Regions from separate parts of the Aquisalimonas sp. APHAB1-3 genome, predicted to be linked through region 2. Evidence: predicted binding sites of a transcription regulator. Region 2 holds the regulator's gene; each other region holds the start of a gene.
The links. The regulator sigma-54, encoded in region 2, starts transcription at its own class of promoters, with help from an activator protein. The targets are predictions, from matches to a motif close to TGGCANGNTNCNTGCTT.

Region 1: flgA (flagellar basal body P-ring formation chaperone FlgA) is a predicted target of sigma-54. The motif match lies at 3,011-3,027, and genes of this name have one in related genera.
Region 3: glnA (glutamate--ammonia ligase) is a predicted target of sigma-54. The motif match lies at 1,714-1,730, and genes of this name have one in related genera.

The regions. Positions count from the first base shown of each region.
Region 1 covers NZ_JBLWFT010000011.1:42,553-47,281, reverse strand. Annotated here, with positions in the region: gene ACNSTU_RS14270 (DHA2 family efflux MFS transporter permease subunit) at 1-677, shown strand, start outside; gene ACNSTU_RS14265 (hypothetical protein) at 714-962, shown strand; gene ACNSTU_RS14260 (flagella synthesis protein FlgN) at 1,241-1,726, opposite strand; gene flgM (flagellar biosynthesis anti-sigma factor FlgM) at 1,731-2,042, opposite strand; gene flgA (flagellar basal body P-ring formation chaperone FlgA) at 2,194-2,952, opposite strand; gene ACNSTU_RS14245 (chemotaxis protein) at 3,128-4,069, shown strand; gene ACNSTU_RS14240 (CheR family methyltransferase) at 4,175-4,729, shown strand, end outside.
Region 2 covers NZ_JBLWFT010000009.1:25,934-30,662, reverse strand. Annotated here, with positions in the region: gene lptA (lipopolysaccharide transport periplasmic protein LptA) at 1-254, shown strand, start outside; gene lptB (LPS export ABC transporter ATP-binding protein) at 251-976, shown strand; gene ACNSTU_RS13040 (RNA polymerase factor sigma-54) at 1,130-2,710, shown strand; gene hpf (ribosome hibernation-promoting factor, HPF/YfiA family) at 2,759-3,097, shown strand; gene ptsN (PTS IIA-like nitrogen regulatory protein PtsN) at 3,176-3,649, shown strand; gene ACNSTU_RS13025 (hypothetical protein) at 3,646-4,149, shown strand; gene rapZ (RNase adapter RapZ) at 4,146-4,729, shown strand, end outside.
Region 3 covers NZ_JBLWFT010000004.1:49,654-54,382, forward strand. Annotated here, with positions in the region: gene ACNSTU_RS08465 (DUF4124 domain-containing protein) at 1-113, opposite strand, end outside; gene glnA (glutamate--ammonia ligase) at 239-1,654, opposite strand; gene ACNSTU_RS08475 (sulfurtransferase TusA family protein) at 1,854-2,087, opposite strand; gene ACNSTU_RS08480 (tRNA (5-methylaminomethyl-2-thiouridylate)-methyltransferase) at 2,077-3,126, opposite strand; gene glyQ (glycine--tRNA ligase subunit alpha) at 3,325-4,230, shown strand; gene glyS (glycine--tRNA ligase subunit beta) at 4,223-4,729, shown strand, end outside.

The DNA.
Region 1 (4,729 bases), on a different contig from region 2:
TGCTGGACCCGCGTCTGTACCGGGTGCCGGCCTTTGCCGCCGGTTCGACCATTGCGCTGCTGTTCGGGGCGGGCCTTTTCGGTTCCACCTACCTCATCCCGCTGTTCGTGCAGGAGATCCAGGGAATGACGCCCACCGCAGCCGGAGTGGTGCTGATGCCGGCTGGCCTTGTGATGGCGGCGGCATTCCCTCTGGGCGGCATGCTGGCGGACCGCATGCGTGCGGTGGTTCCCATCGTGGCAGGGCTCATCATCATGGCCGCCTCCTGCGTCGCCATGGGGGTTGCCGGCCCCGGGACCGGACTGCTTGCGGTCATGGGTTGGGTGGCATTGGGCCGTCTTGGCCTCGGCCTGGGGATGCCCTCGATCCACACCGGCTCACTGTCGCGCCTGCCGCTCACCAGCACCGCGCAGGGAGCCGGGGCCCTGAACTTTGCGCAACAGCTCGGCGGCGCCCTTGGTGTGACGTCGTTGTCGGTGTTGCTGGACTGGCGTGCGGTGCGTGAGGTCGAGGCCGTTGCAGGGCGTGAGGCTGTCGCCGGCGGGCTTGCCGCTTTGCCGCCGGATCTCTATCGGCAGGCTTACGTCGCCGGTTTCCAGTGGAGCTTCCTGTTGCTCGGCGCCGTCTTTCTACTGGCGTTGATCGCCGCCTCGCGATTCGGCCGACACCAGGGCTGATAAACTGACAGGAAACGCAGCACTTCAGGAGAGACCGTGTTCCACAAGCTTCCGCTGACCTGGTGGCAATACGTGTTGCTCTGGCCCGGCGCCACGTTCATGGACTGGCTGGCGCGCACCTGGCCGGATGTGGTGATCCGCCATGGCTTTGGCTTCACCATGGAATCCTACGTGTTCTGGTCGGCCGTGCTGTCGCTTGCGTTCTGGTTCGTGGTTCTTCTGGTGCTTGTTGGGGTGGTCAACGCCCTTCGCCGCAGGCCTCCGCCACAGCATAGCCAACGCTAATCCTGTACAACTCTTTTATTCTTGCCGGGTTTTGCAGGGGCAACAGCCGTAGCTATGTATTTTCCTTTTACAAGGTTTGCACGAAGGTTAAAACTGTACTAACCTTGTACTCAAGTTAAGGTCATATTGAGTTTTATTGTGGTTGTCTGCTGAAGTGCTTCTCGCGTTGGCGCACCCTGTCCCCATATGCGCCCCCCGGCCCCTCCAATGCGGCCGGGTTTTTTTTGCCCGGAATAAACGCAGCGTGGTGGCTGGACCGGTGTCGAAGCGGGAGCGGGTCAGGCGCGGCTGATCTCGCGGCCGCCACGGTTCTCCGGCGGGGCGGAGGCGGCGCCGGGTCCATACGTCTGGGGTGCGGGTGCATCGTCTCCCTGGAGCAGATCGATCGTCCGCTGCACACCGTACTGCTGCTGCTGGATGACCCGGCCGTTCGCTTCGTTGATGGCGCGGCACCGCTGCAGTTCGTCAAGCAACTCCGACCACTGCGCCTGAACCGGTTCCGGGTCCTCCAGCGTTTCGAGGGCGGTCGTGATGGCGTTCACGTCGTGAGCACCAGTCATGGCCTCCAGCAGTGCCAGACGCCGGTTCTCGCTGGTCTCGATGGCGCCGAGAAGATCCACCTTGCGGCTCAATGCCGATTGCAGTGTCTCCATGTCACGTACCACCAGCGCGTCCTGCTCCTTCTCGAGCTGAACGTTCAGCTCCTGCATCAGCGAGAGTTGTTCGTCGATGGTGTCGGCCAGGGCGCGCGCATGATCGGACACGGCGTTACTCCTCGAGCAGGTTCTCAAGTTCCATGAAGCGGTCGGCAATGCTCTCCGCGTTCAGGGGGTACTCGCCATTGGCGATACGCTCCCTGATTTCGTCGACACGTCCCTGATCCACTTCGGGGGTCTGGTCGATGGCGTCGCGCACCGACTGCAGGCGCTCCGATTCGCTGGTGCCGGCGGAGGCGGCTTGACCATTCGCTTCCTGGCCGACCTGGGGGCGCTCGCCGGGCTGCTGCACCTGGCGGTTGTCCCGGGCGTCCTGCGTCGGTGTGGTGCCGGGCCGGTTGCCGCCCTCAATTGGATTTGCCATGACTTGCTCCTGTCCTTCCATAAGCGTCGCAGTGAGTGGCAACTCACCCTGTCAGAACCGCTATCGGCAGGGCTCACCGCAACTTTAGCGTCAGGTGCAACTTTTTTCCGGGATGCGTCGTGCCCCGGGCCGGGGAAGCCCGGCCCGGGGGTCAGTACCCGACGCGGACCCGACTGTCACCAGTGATCTCGCCTTCAATGACCCGATCGGACGACGTATTCTTGACGCGGATGCGATCCCCGAGCGCGCCGGACTGCAGTGCCTCACCGTTCATGCTGACACTGGCTGCTCTCGAGTCAAGCGTGAGAAGCACGGTCTGCCCGCGCTCGACGAGCTGCGGGGCGCTGACGCGCGACGGAGTCACGATTTCACCGGCGCGCATGGCGCGGTTGAGCTCCATGCCGGTAAGCTGTTCCGCGTCGGTGTAGTAGCCGCGGCTCGTTCGGTTGATGTTGATCTCCACCCGTTCCAGGTCGTCCTCGCTCAGGAGTGCTCCCCGGGACAGGGAGCGTGCCGCTGCGTAGACCTCTTTCAATGTCTCCACCCGGACCGATACATAGAGTGTCCAGGGACTCGGGTGGTGGCAACGTACGCCGACGGTCGCCCGGCTCTGGCTTGATCGGCCGGGCGGGCTGAACGTCTCCAGTGTTTCCTCGCAGCGCGGCAGTCGCAGGCGTTGGTCGACGCGGCCGACGTTGATCGTGCTCTGTCCGCCGCCAGCGAGGTTGGCCTCGGCATGGCTTTCCACAGCGTCGCGGATTTCCTCAAGAGGCTGGATGTCGTCAGCGGTCGCCGTACCGGCTCCGAGAGCGATCGGGAGGGCGAACGCGACCAGCATGCCGCCGCGGCGGTGATGCGCGCTTGGTCGGTCACCGGTCAGCCAGGTTGTGATGCGAGTCCATGTGTTCATTGGTTTCAGGCGCTACGTTAATGCCCCGCGGATCGAGGCGTCACTTGCCCTGATTTGAAAGCAATATTCGCGCCATTATCTGCCGTCAAGTTTGCCGGTCGGGCGCCGATATCCGGTTATCGACACGTCAAGCAAGCAGCCCCGCGCGGCAGGCGGGTGCAGGAGAGGTTCACAAATGGCCAGCATCATGGATTCCGTTGACCAGCGCACCACCCTTGCGGGCACCAACCGCATGGAACTGCTGCTGTTCCAGCTGTCCGGCGCCCAATTGTTCGGGATCAACGTATTCAAGGTGCGCGAGGTGATCCCGGTGCCGCGTCTGATCCAGCTGCCGCACTCCCACCCGACGGTCGCCGGTGTGTGCTATATCCGCGACCGCACGATCGCCGTCCTCGATCTGCGGATGGCAACCACCGGGCGGGCGCTGGAAGAGCGTGATACCAGCTCGGTGATCGTCACCGAATACAATCGCAGCGTGCAGGGGTTCATGGTGCGGGGTGTCGACCGGATCGTGAACGTTAACTGGCGGGATATTATGCCGCCGCCCAGCAGCTGGTCGAATACCGCCTATCTGACCGGCGTGACCCGCGTTGATGAGCGTCTCGTGCAGATCGTCGACGTGGAGAAGGTCATGGACGAGATCAACCAGGCGGGCGGTATCGGCCCGCTTCCCGGCGTGGAGGAGGGCGGCGTCAAGCCTGCCTCCGGCGCCGAAGACTGGCACGTGCTCGTTGCCGATGATTCCTCCGTGGCCCGGCGTCAGATTCATGACACCCTCGAAGGCCTGGGTGTTCAGGTCACCATGGCGCGGGACGGCCAGGAGGCCATGGAGACGTTGCAGGACTGGGCGGCTCGCCCGGAAGAGTCCCCGTGGCGGCAGCTTCTCATGGTCATCTCCGACGTGGAGATGCCGCGCATGGACGGCTATACAGTGGCGACGGAAATCCGGCGGGATGATGCGCTCAAGGGGCTGCACCTGCTGCTTCACTCCTCGCTGAGCGGCATGTTCAACGAGGATCTGGTCAAGCGGGTTGGTGCCGACGATTTTCTGGCGAAGTTCGGAGCAACCGAACTGGCGGCTCGGGTTCAGGCCCGCCTGGAGCAGGTGACCGCCTGAATCAGCGTAGTCTTAGCAGGTCTCATCACGCTACAATTCGCCCGGCGTCGGCCGCTCTGGAGCGGCCGTTACAGCCAATTGCCGATCAATGAGGAAGCCGCCTCCGTGACGTCCAGATCCATTGCCCCGGAACACTACCAGGCGTTTCGCGCGTTCCTCGAGCAGTCCTGCGGGATCGTGCTCGGGGAAAACAAGCAGTATCTGGTCTCCAGTCGGCTCGGTCATCTGATGGAGAGCGAGAGGATCAGGGATCTGGGCGAGTTGGTGTACAAGGTCCAGCAGCCTGGTGGCCAACGCCTTCGGGGCACCGTCATTGAAGCCATGACCACCAACGAAACTCAGTGGTTTCGTGACAGTTACCCCTTCACCATTCTCCAGGAAACGTTGCTGCCGGAGTTCCACAAGCGTGGTGTCGACACCCTCCGCATCTGGTCGGCCGCATGTTCGTCGGGGCAGGAGCCTTACTCGATGAGTATCGCCCTGGAGGAGTTCCGGGCCCGTGGCGCCCGTATCGAGGCAGAGATCGTTGGGACCGATATCTCGCCGGCCATGATCGCCCAGGCCAAGGAAGCGAAGTATTCGGATTCCACGGTCAACCGCGGGCTGAGCCCCGACCGCCGTGATCGTTACTTCCAGCGCAGCGGCGCCGACTGGGTGGTG
Region 2 (4,729 bases):
ACCAGCGCGGTGGCGATGACCGCCGCGCCATCGAGGCCGAAGCGCCGCGCATGGAGTACTACGCCACCGGGCCCGAACGGGTCATCCTGCTGGAGGGCGCGCGGCTGACCCAGGGGCGGAACACGTTCACCGGCGAGCGCATCGAGTATGAAGTGGTTGCCGACCTGGTGCATGCACGGGGTGAGCCCGAGACCGGACGTCGCGTGCAGATCCGGCTGTTCCCCGACGACGAGGACAACGGAGACGACGAGTGAGCCTGCTGCGCACCGAGAACCTGGTGAAGACCTACCGCCGCAAGACCGTCGTCCACGGCGCATCACTGGAAGTCTCCAGCGGCGAGGTGGTCGGGCTGCTCGGCCCCAACGGCGCAGGCAAGACCACATGCTTCTACATGGTGGTCGGCCTGGTACAGGCCGACGGCGGGCGCATCGAGCTGGACGGCAACGACATCACCGACCTGCCCATGCACATACGTGCCCGCCGCGGCGTCGGGTATCTGCCCCAGGAAGCATCGATCTTCCGCAAGCTCACCGTAATGGACAACCTGCTGGCCATCCTCGAGACCCGCCCCGAACTGAATCGCAAGCAGCGCCGGGAGCGCGCCCGGGAGCTGCTGGACGAATTCAACGTCGGCCACCTCCACGACCAGAACGGCATCAGTCTCTCCGGCGGCGAACGCCGGCGTGTCGAGATCGCCCGGGCACTGGCCGCCAACCCGCAGTTCATCCTGCTGGACGAGCCCTTTGCCGGCGTCGACCCGATCTCCGTGCTCGATATCCAGGAAATCATCCGCCACCTGGCGGACCGGGAGATCGGCGTGCTGATCACCGACCACAACGTGCGCGAGACGCTCGGCATCTGCCAGCGCGCCTACATCCTTGCCCAGGGCGAGGTCATCGCTCGCGGCAGTTCGGAGGAAGTCCTGGCGAACAGGCAGGTCCGCGAGGTGTACCTGGGTGAACACTTCCGCCTGTGACCACGCTCCGTAGCACTTTCGCTCAGCCCACGCAAGTATCGGGCCAATGTTCTAACCAGCGACAGAGTCAGTTACGATAGGGTTATCAACCCACTCGTATGCAGGCCTGGCCTGACCCGCGGCCCGAGGGGCGGCAGGAGAGAGGCATCGCCAATGAAACAGTCGCTGCAGCTACGTCTCGGTCAGCAGCTCACCATGACGCCGCAGCTCCAGCAGGCCATCAAGCTGCTGCAGCTGTCGACCCTGGAGCTGCGCACGGAAATCCAGCAGGCGCTGGATTCCAACCTGATGCTGGAGCCCGCCGACGAGCTTGACGAGGGCGACGAGGCGGTCACCGAAACCGACCGCAGCGATGACGGTAACGACGCCGGCTCCGAGCAGCACGACGGGGAAGCCGCGACCAGCGACGGCGAGTCCGCCGGCAGCGACACCACGGACACCGACACCGCGCCGGACGTGGCCGACACGGTGGACGATCACGACGGCGCCGAAGACAAGTCAGCCAGCGACCAGAGCGACATCCCAGACGACCTGCCCCTGGACTCCGACTGGAACGACATCTACGACGGCAGCACCGCATACAGCGCCCCCGGCGGGGACGATGAGCAGCGCGAGGCGTGGGAGAATCGCACCGCCGGCGATGGCGGCGGCCTGCATGACCACCTGTTGTGGCAGGCACAACTCTCCCATTTCAGTGAGCGCGACATGGCCATCGCCGAGGCCATCATCGACGGCGTGCGCGACGACGGCTACCTCGGCGTCACCGTGGACGAGATCTGCGAATCGGTGACCGACGGCGACGAACCGGTCGAACCTGACGAGGTGGAGGCCGTCCGCCACCTGATCCAGCGGTTCGACCCCCTGGGCGTGGCCTCCCTGGACCCGCGCGAAGCACTGCTGGTGCAGCTGGAACAGTTCCCGGACGACACCCCCTGGCTCGCCGAAGCGCGTCTGCTGGTGGACAAGCACCTGGACCTCCTCGGCAGCCGCCAGCTCGGGCCTCTCACCCGCAAGCTCAAGGTCACCCAGGAAGAGTTCGGCCAGGTGCTGGAGTTGGTCCGCACCCTGGACCCTCGGCCCGGCTCCCAGATCGGCACGCCCACAGCCGAGTACGTGGTCCCCGACGTCTATGTGCGCAAGGAGCGCGGTGCCTGGCGGGTGGAGCTCAACCCCGAGGCGTCACCGAAGATCCGCGTCAACAGTTACTACGCGGGCCTGGTCCGGCGCGGCGACCAGGGCAACGACAATGCCACCATGCGTCAGCATCTGCAGGAGGCGCGCTGGTTCATCAAGAGCCTGAAGAGCCGCAACGAGACTCTCCTTAAGGTCGCGACCTGCATCGTCAATCACCAGCAGGAATTCCTGGAGCAGGGCGAGGAAGCCATGAAGCCGCTGGTGCTGCGCGAGGTGGCGGAAGAGGTGGAGATGCACGAGTCCACCATCTCCCGGATCACCACGCAGAAGTACATGTACACGCCGCGCGGCACGTTCGAGTTCAAGTACTTCTTCTCCAGCCACGTGCATACCGTGGATGGACAGGAGTGCTCGGCGACCTCTATCCGCGCCCGGATTCGCCGGCTGATCGCCGAAGAGGACGCCCGCAAGCCCCTCAGTGACAGCAAACTGGCCGAAATCCTGAAAAATGAAGGAATCGATGTGGCGCGAAGGACAGTGGCAAAGTATCGTGAATCCATGTCCATTGCCTCGTCGAACGAACGAAAAAGGATTGCCTGAGGCAACAAGGGGTTCGCCGTTTCCGGCTCTCATTCGGGAGGAGTCTCTATGCAGATCGACATCACCGGGCACCATGTGGATCTCACTGAAGCACTGCGCGACTACGTGCATTCCAAGATGGACAAGCTGGAGCGCCACTTCGACAACGTGGTGAACGTCCACGTGATTCTGACGGTGGAGAAGCTGCGTCAGAAGGCGGAGGCCACCATGCTGCTCAGCGGCGCCAAGCTCTACGCTGATGCCAGCGCCGAAGACATGTATGCTGCCATCGACGGACTGATCGACAAGCTCGACCGGCAGGTGAAGAAGCACAAGGAGAAGGTCACTGACCACCGGCGCAACGAAGGCGCCCAGGCCAAGGCCCAGGGAGAGGGTGACGAGGACTGAACAGCGCGGAGCGGCGGTCGCCAGCGAGGGACCGCCGCCGACTTCCGAATCCGCAGACACGACCCTGCGTGGACAAGCATGATCAAGATTGCCGACCTAATCACACCGGAGCGCATCGCCTGCGACATCCAGGTGACCAGCAAGAAGCGGGGCCTGGAACTCCTCAGCGATATGGTGGCCGACTCCGACTCCGCCCTGCCGGCCAACGCCATCTTCGACAAGCTGATCAGCCGCGAGAAACTCGGCAGTACCGGGCTCGGTCACGGCGTCGCCTTGCCCCACGCCCGCATGGACGGCAATGACTCGGCCACCGCCGCCTTCATCCGCACCAGCGAGGCCATCGATTTCGACGCCTTCGACAACGAACCCGTCGATCTCCTGTTCGCCTTGGTTGTACCCGAGCACTTCACCGACGAACACCTCCAGATTCTCGCCCGGCTCGCCGAAATGTTCAGCGACCAGCCCCTGTGCCGTAGGCTCCGCGACGCCCGCGATGCCGATGCCGTCTATGAGCTGCTCAGGGACTGGGAGGCCACCCAGGGGAGCACATGAGTGATCGCGTGACCGGTGACACGGGCACCACCGTTCCCGGGGTGCTGGTCAGCGTGAATGGCTGCGGGCTCCTCATCACAGGCGAAAGCGGTACCGGCAAGAGTGACACGGCATTGCGACTGCTGGAGCGCGGACACCGGCTGATCGCCGACGATGCCGTCACCCTGTCCGTGGAAGACGGGGTGCTGTATGGCCGGGCTCCCTCTGCACTGGCGGGCTGGCTGGAAATCCGCGGCCTCGGCCCCCAGCCTGTCACCACCCTGTTCGGCAGCCACACCGTGGCGGAGCGCGCGCCCGTGGACCGGGTGATCCGGCTGACGTCGCCCCGGTCGTGGGCCGACTGGCCGCGGCTGGCACCCACCGTCGACGACACCCTGCTCCTCGGCCGGACCGTACCACGCATCACACTGCCCGTATCTCCGGAACGTCCACTGGCATTGCTGGTCGAAGTCGTCGCCCGGCTACACGCTGGCGATCAACTGACAGGAGGTACGGTATGAGCGAACACACCCGCCTGATTATCGTCAGCGGGTTGTCCGGTTCCGGCAAAACTGTGGCGCTCCATACACTGGAAGACAGCGGCTGCTACTGCATCGACAACCTGCCCGTGACCATGCTGTCGTCCTTCGGCGAGCACATCACCAGCCTGGAACCGGGCACGGCCAATCACTATGCCGTCGGCGTCGACGCCCGCAACCGCATGACGGACCTCGAGGCGTTCTCCGGCATACTCGCCGAGCTGGAGACCGTCACCGGGATCCGCCCGGAGATCCTGTTCCTCACCGCCGACGACGACACACTGATCAAGCGGTTCTCGGAGACCCGCCGCCGGCATCCCCTGAGTACCGGCGACATCCCGTTGGCCGACGCCATCGACCGGGAGCGCCGGCTGCTGGTGCCCATCCAGTCGCGCGCGGATCTGGTCATCGACACCACGGCGACTACGCTGCACCAGCTGCGGGAGCTCGTGCGCGAGCGGCTCATCGGCCACTCCCGGCAACTGTCGCTGCTGTTCCAGTCGTTCGGCTTCAAGCACGGTGTTCCCAGTGATGCGGATTTCGTGTTCGACGTGCGCGTGCT
Region 3 (4,729 bases), on a different contig from region 2:
TCCGCGCCTTCGCGTGGCTCGTCGGAGTAAACGACATTGCCATCCTCATCCACCCACTTGTAGATGTCCGCAGTGGCCACCAGGGGCAGGAAGAGGCCGATGAGGGCGATCACGATCCGTGTTCTCATACCACGGAATGTAGCACGCGGGGCAGCGGGCCGGGAGGGGGCGACAGCCCAACGAAAAAGCCCCGGCCACAAGGGCCGGGGCCAGTGCCGGATCGGCTCGGGAAGCCGAATCAGACGCTGAAGTACATGTCGAACTCCACCGGGTGGGTGGTCATGCGCAGACGCTGAACTTCCTCTTCCTTCAGCTCAAGGTAGGCGTCGATGGTGTCATCGGTGAACACGCCACCCTGCTTCAGGAACTCGCGGTCGTTGTCCAGGGCTTCCAGGGCCTCTTCCAGCGAGAAGGCGACCTTGGGGATCTCCTTCTCTTCTTCCGGCGGCAGGTCGTAGAGATCCTTGTCCATGGCATCGCCCGGGTGGATCTTGTTCTGCACACCGTCCAGGCCGGCCATCAGCATGGCGGCGAAGGCCAGGTACGGGTTGCCGGTGGGGTCGGGGAACCGGACCTCGATGCGGCGCGCCTTCGGGTTCGAGATCCACGGCACACGGATGGAAGCGGAGCGGTTACGGGCGGAGTACGCCAGCAGCACCGGCGCCTCGAAACCGGGCACAAGCCGCTTGTAGCTGTTGGTGGAGGCGTTGGCGAAGGCGTTGATGGCCTTGGCGTGCTTGATGATGCCACCGATGTAGTACAGCGCGGTCTCGCTCAGGCCACCATACTGGTCGCCCTGGAACTGGTTCTTGCCGTCCTTGGAGAAGGACATGTGCACGTGCATGCCGCTGCCGTTGTCGCCAACCAGAGGCTTGGGCATGAACGTGGCGGTCTTGCCGTAGGCGGCGGCCACGTTGTGCACGGCGTACTTGAGCTTCTGCACCTCGTCGGCCTTCTTGACCATGGTGTTGAACTCGACACCGATTTCGCACTGACCGGCAGTGGCCACCTCATGGTGGTGCACTTCAACACTCAGGCCGAGCTCTTCCATGGCCAGGCACATGGAGGTACGGATGTCATGCAGGCTGTCCACCGGCGGGACGGGGAAGTAGCCACCCTTGACCTTCGGGCGGTGGCCCATGTTGCCGTCGGAGTAGACGCGCTCGGAGTTCCAGCCGGCTTCCTCGGAGTCGATGCGGTAGAAACTGCCGCTCATCTCGGCGCCCCAGCGGACGTCGTCGAAGATGAAGAATTCCGGCTCCGGGCCGAAGAATGCGGTGTCGCCCAGGCCGGTGGACTGCAGGTACGCTTCGGCGCGCTTGGCGACGGAGCGCGGGTCGCGCTCGTAGCCCTGCATGGTGTTGGGCTCGATGATGTCGCAGGTGATGTTCAGCGTCAGCTCATCGAAGAACGGGTCGATGGTGGCGGTCTGCGGGTCCGGCATGAGAATCATGTCGGACTCGTTGATGCCCTTCCAGCCGGCGATGCTGGAGCCGTCGAACATCTTGCCGTCCTCGAAGAAGTCCTCTTCGACGGTGGCGGCCGGGATGGTGACGTGCTGCTCTTTCCCCTTGGTATCCGTGAACCGCATGTCCACGAATTTCACATCTTCGTCTTTGATCAGTTTGAGTACGTCGGCTGCGGTGCGTGACATGCCTTAACCTCCAGATGGGACGTAAGCCTCAGCAAAAGAATTCAACTCGCCATTTCGGGAAGCACGGACCGTGCCAGCACCACAAGACAGCAAGTTACGGGCGTTTCTGGTGCAGTGGTGCGGGAAACCGCTCCAATATGCACCGCGATCGTGCAAAATAAAACCGACAAGCACCAAAAAGGTGCATTGCTTGACGGGGTCAGTCCCGGACACGGATACAGACCCGGAGCGTGTCACCCTCCTCGAGGACGGCCTCCACACGATGACCGTGCACACGGCACCAAGCAGGCACATCCGCCTGCACCCCGGGGTCCGTTGCCAGCAGATGGACTTCGGCGCCGGGGGACATCCCGGCGATGGCATCCTGCACGCGGATCACCGGCATGGGGCACAACAACCCACGGGCGTCCACGATCACGGGCTCAGCCAACATACCACTCCTGCGGCACGTCGTCGGCTGCCATGGGCGCCACATCCAGTTCACGGGGCTCGCCACCCTTTTCTGTGACAGCGACACGCACGCGCTCGGCATCGCGGCCCTGGCTGAACCGGGCTACCAGACGCGCCGCAAGTTCCAGATCCTCGGCGCCGGCGTCTCCGTCCAGCAGGGCGAGCGGGCCACCGTGACTGGTGGGTACCAGGTGCGTGAACTGCCGGCGGTAGCCGTGCATGAACCGGTTCTCACCGTCTTCCCGCGAGACGATCAGCTTGAAATGGGGGCGCGGACGCAGATGCCGCCCCATTTTCAGAAGCATGATGTCGTCGAGTTCATAACGGCGCTCACCGCGGGCCTTCCACAGGTCCTGCAGCTTTCGCGAGTAGCTCGGATCGGTGAGAAAACAGCAGCCGCCGGCGGGCTGTGCATAGTCGTCGAGGCCGAACCGCTCCGCCAGTTCCATCTGCGGCTTGCGGGAGCGGCCGCTCCAGTCGAACAGCCGCTCGCGATCCACCCAGCCTTCACGCTCCGGCAACGTCGGCTCCAGCAGGCGCGCGCACAGCGGGCGCAGAAGCCGGTCATTGGCTCCGGATTCCTGGGCAATCACCGGCATGGTGCGCTTGAGCTGGGATTTCGGGCGCTGGCCGATGACTTCACCGGTGATGATGAAGTCGAAATCGTTGGCGTCCATCCACTGCCGGGCCTTCCCCACCATGAAGCCCTTGCAGTCCAGACATGGATTCATGAACTGGCCATAGCCGTGGCGCGGATTGATGACCACGTCCTTGTACTCTTCCACGGTGTCGATGATGTGGAGCTTGATCCCCAGCTGTTCGGCGACCCAGAGGGCGTTGTTGCGCTTGGGGCGGGCACGGTCCTTGTCCCTGACCGCATGGGTGTGGCCTTCCACGCAGAAGCCGGTGTAGAAGTTCAGGCCCTCTACGTGCACCCCCTGGTCGAGGATGGCTCGTGCGGCGAGCATGGAATCGAGGCCGCCGGAGATCAGAGCGACGGCACGGGGCTGGCGTTGGCTCATGGCGCGTCCGTACGAAGGCTGTTGCAAATCGCTCAGAATAACATGGGCAACACGGCGTGCGCCTTCTCCCTTGGAAGACCGAGAGGGTATACTCCACAGCCGGCCGGGCGTCCCAGCGGCGCTGGCTGGCACCGACTTTTCCACAGGCAGACCGCAGGGGGCAGTGTGGCGCAGCAGGGGCAGACGACGGCGAGGGCCGTGGACACTTTCCAGGGCCTGATCCAGGCGTTGCAGGATTACTGGGCGATGCAGGGTTGCATCGTCCTCCAACCGCTCGACATGGAGGTGGGCGCCGGTACCTTCCACCCCGCCACCTGTCTGCGCGCCATCGGTCCGGAGCCGTGGAATGCGGCCTACGTGCAGCCATCGCGCCGGCCGACCGACGGGCGCTACGGTGAAAACCCCAACCGCCTGCAGCACTACTACCAGTTCCAGGTGGTCATGAAGCCTTCGCCCGCCGAGTTTCAGGAACTCTATCTGGGCTCGCTCCGCCACGTGGGCCTGGACCCCCTTGTCCACGATGTGCGCTTCGTCGAGGACAACTGGGAGTCGCCGACGCTGGGTGCCTGGGGCCTGGGCTGGGAAGTCTGGCTGAACGGTATGGAGATCAGCCAGTTCACCTACTTCCAGCAGGTGGGCGGCCTGGACTGCCACCCGATCATGGGCGAGATCACCTACGGCCTGGAGCGGATCGCCATGTACCTGCAGGCGTGCGAGAGCGTCTACGACCTGGTGTGGACCCACGGGCCGCAGGGCCCGGTGACCTACGGCGACGTCTACCACCAGAACGAGGTGGAGCAGTCGGCGTACAACTTCGAGCACGCGGACGTGGAGGCTCACTTCGCCTGGTTCGAGCAGTGCGAGAAGGAGAGCATGCGCCTGGTGGAGCTGGGCCTGCCGCTACCGGCCTACGAGCAGTGCCTGAAGGCGTCGCACACGTTCAACCTCCTGGATGCCCGTCACGCAATCTCGGTCACGGAGCGGCAGCGCTACATCCTGCGTGTCCGGACCCTGGCACGGGCGGTCGCAAAGCTGTACTACGAGCGCCGGGAGTCACTGGGCTTCCCCCTGTGCACCGACCGCCAGGAGGTGGCCCATGGCTGAGTTCAACGATCTGTTGATCGAAATCGGTACGGAAGAACTGCCGCCGACGGCGCTGCGGTCCCTGCGGGATGCCTTTACCCGGGGCGTTACCGGTGGGCTGGATGAGGCCGGTATCGGCTTCGATGGCGCCCGTTCGTTCGCCAGTCCCCGGCGGCTCGCGATTCTTGTCGAGGGGCTGGTGGATCGGCAACCGGACCAGACGGAGGAACGCAAGGGGCCGGCCGTTACCGCCGCGTTCGACGCCGACGGCAACCCGACCAAGGCGGCGGAAGGGTTTGCACGATCCTGTGGCGTTGCGGTGGCCGACCTGGCGACCGAGAGCACGAAAAAGGGCGAGTGGTTGATGTACCGCGGCACCCGGGAGGGCGCCGCCACGGTCGCGCTGCTCCCGGACATCATCCAGGCTGCCCTGGATGCGCTGCCGATTCCCAAACGCATGCGCTGGGGGGCCGGTTCGGCCACCTTCGTGCGCCCCGTCCACTGGAGCGTCGCGCTGTAC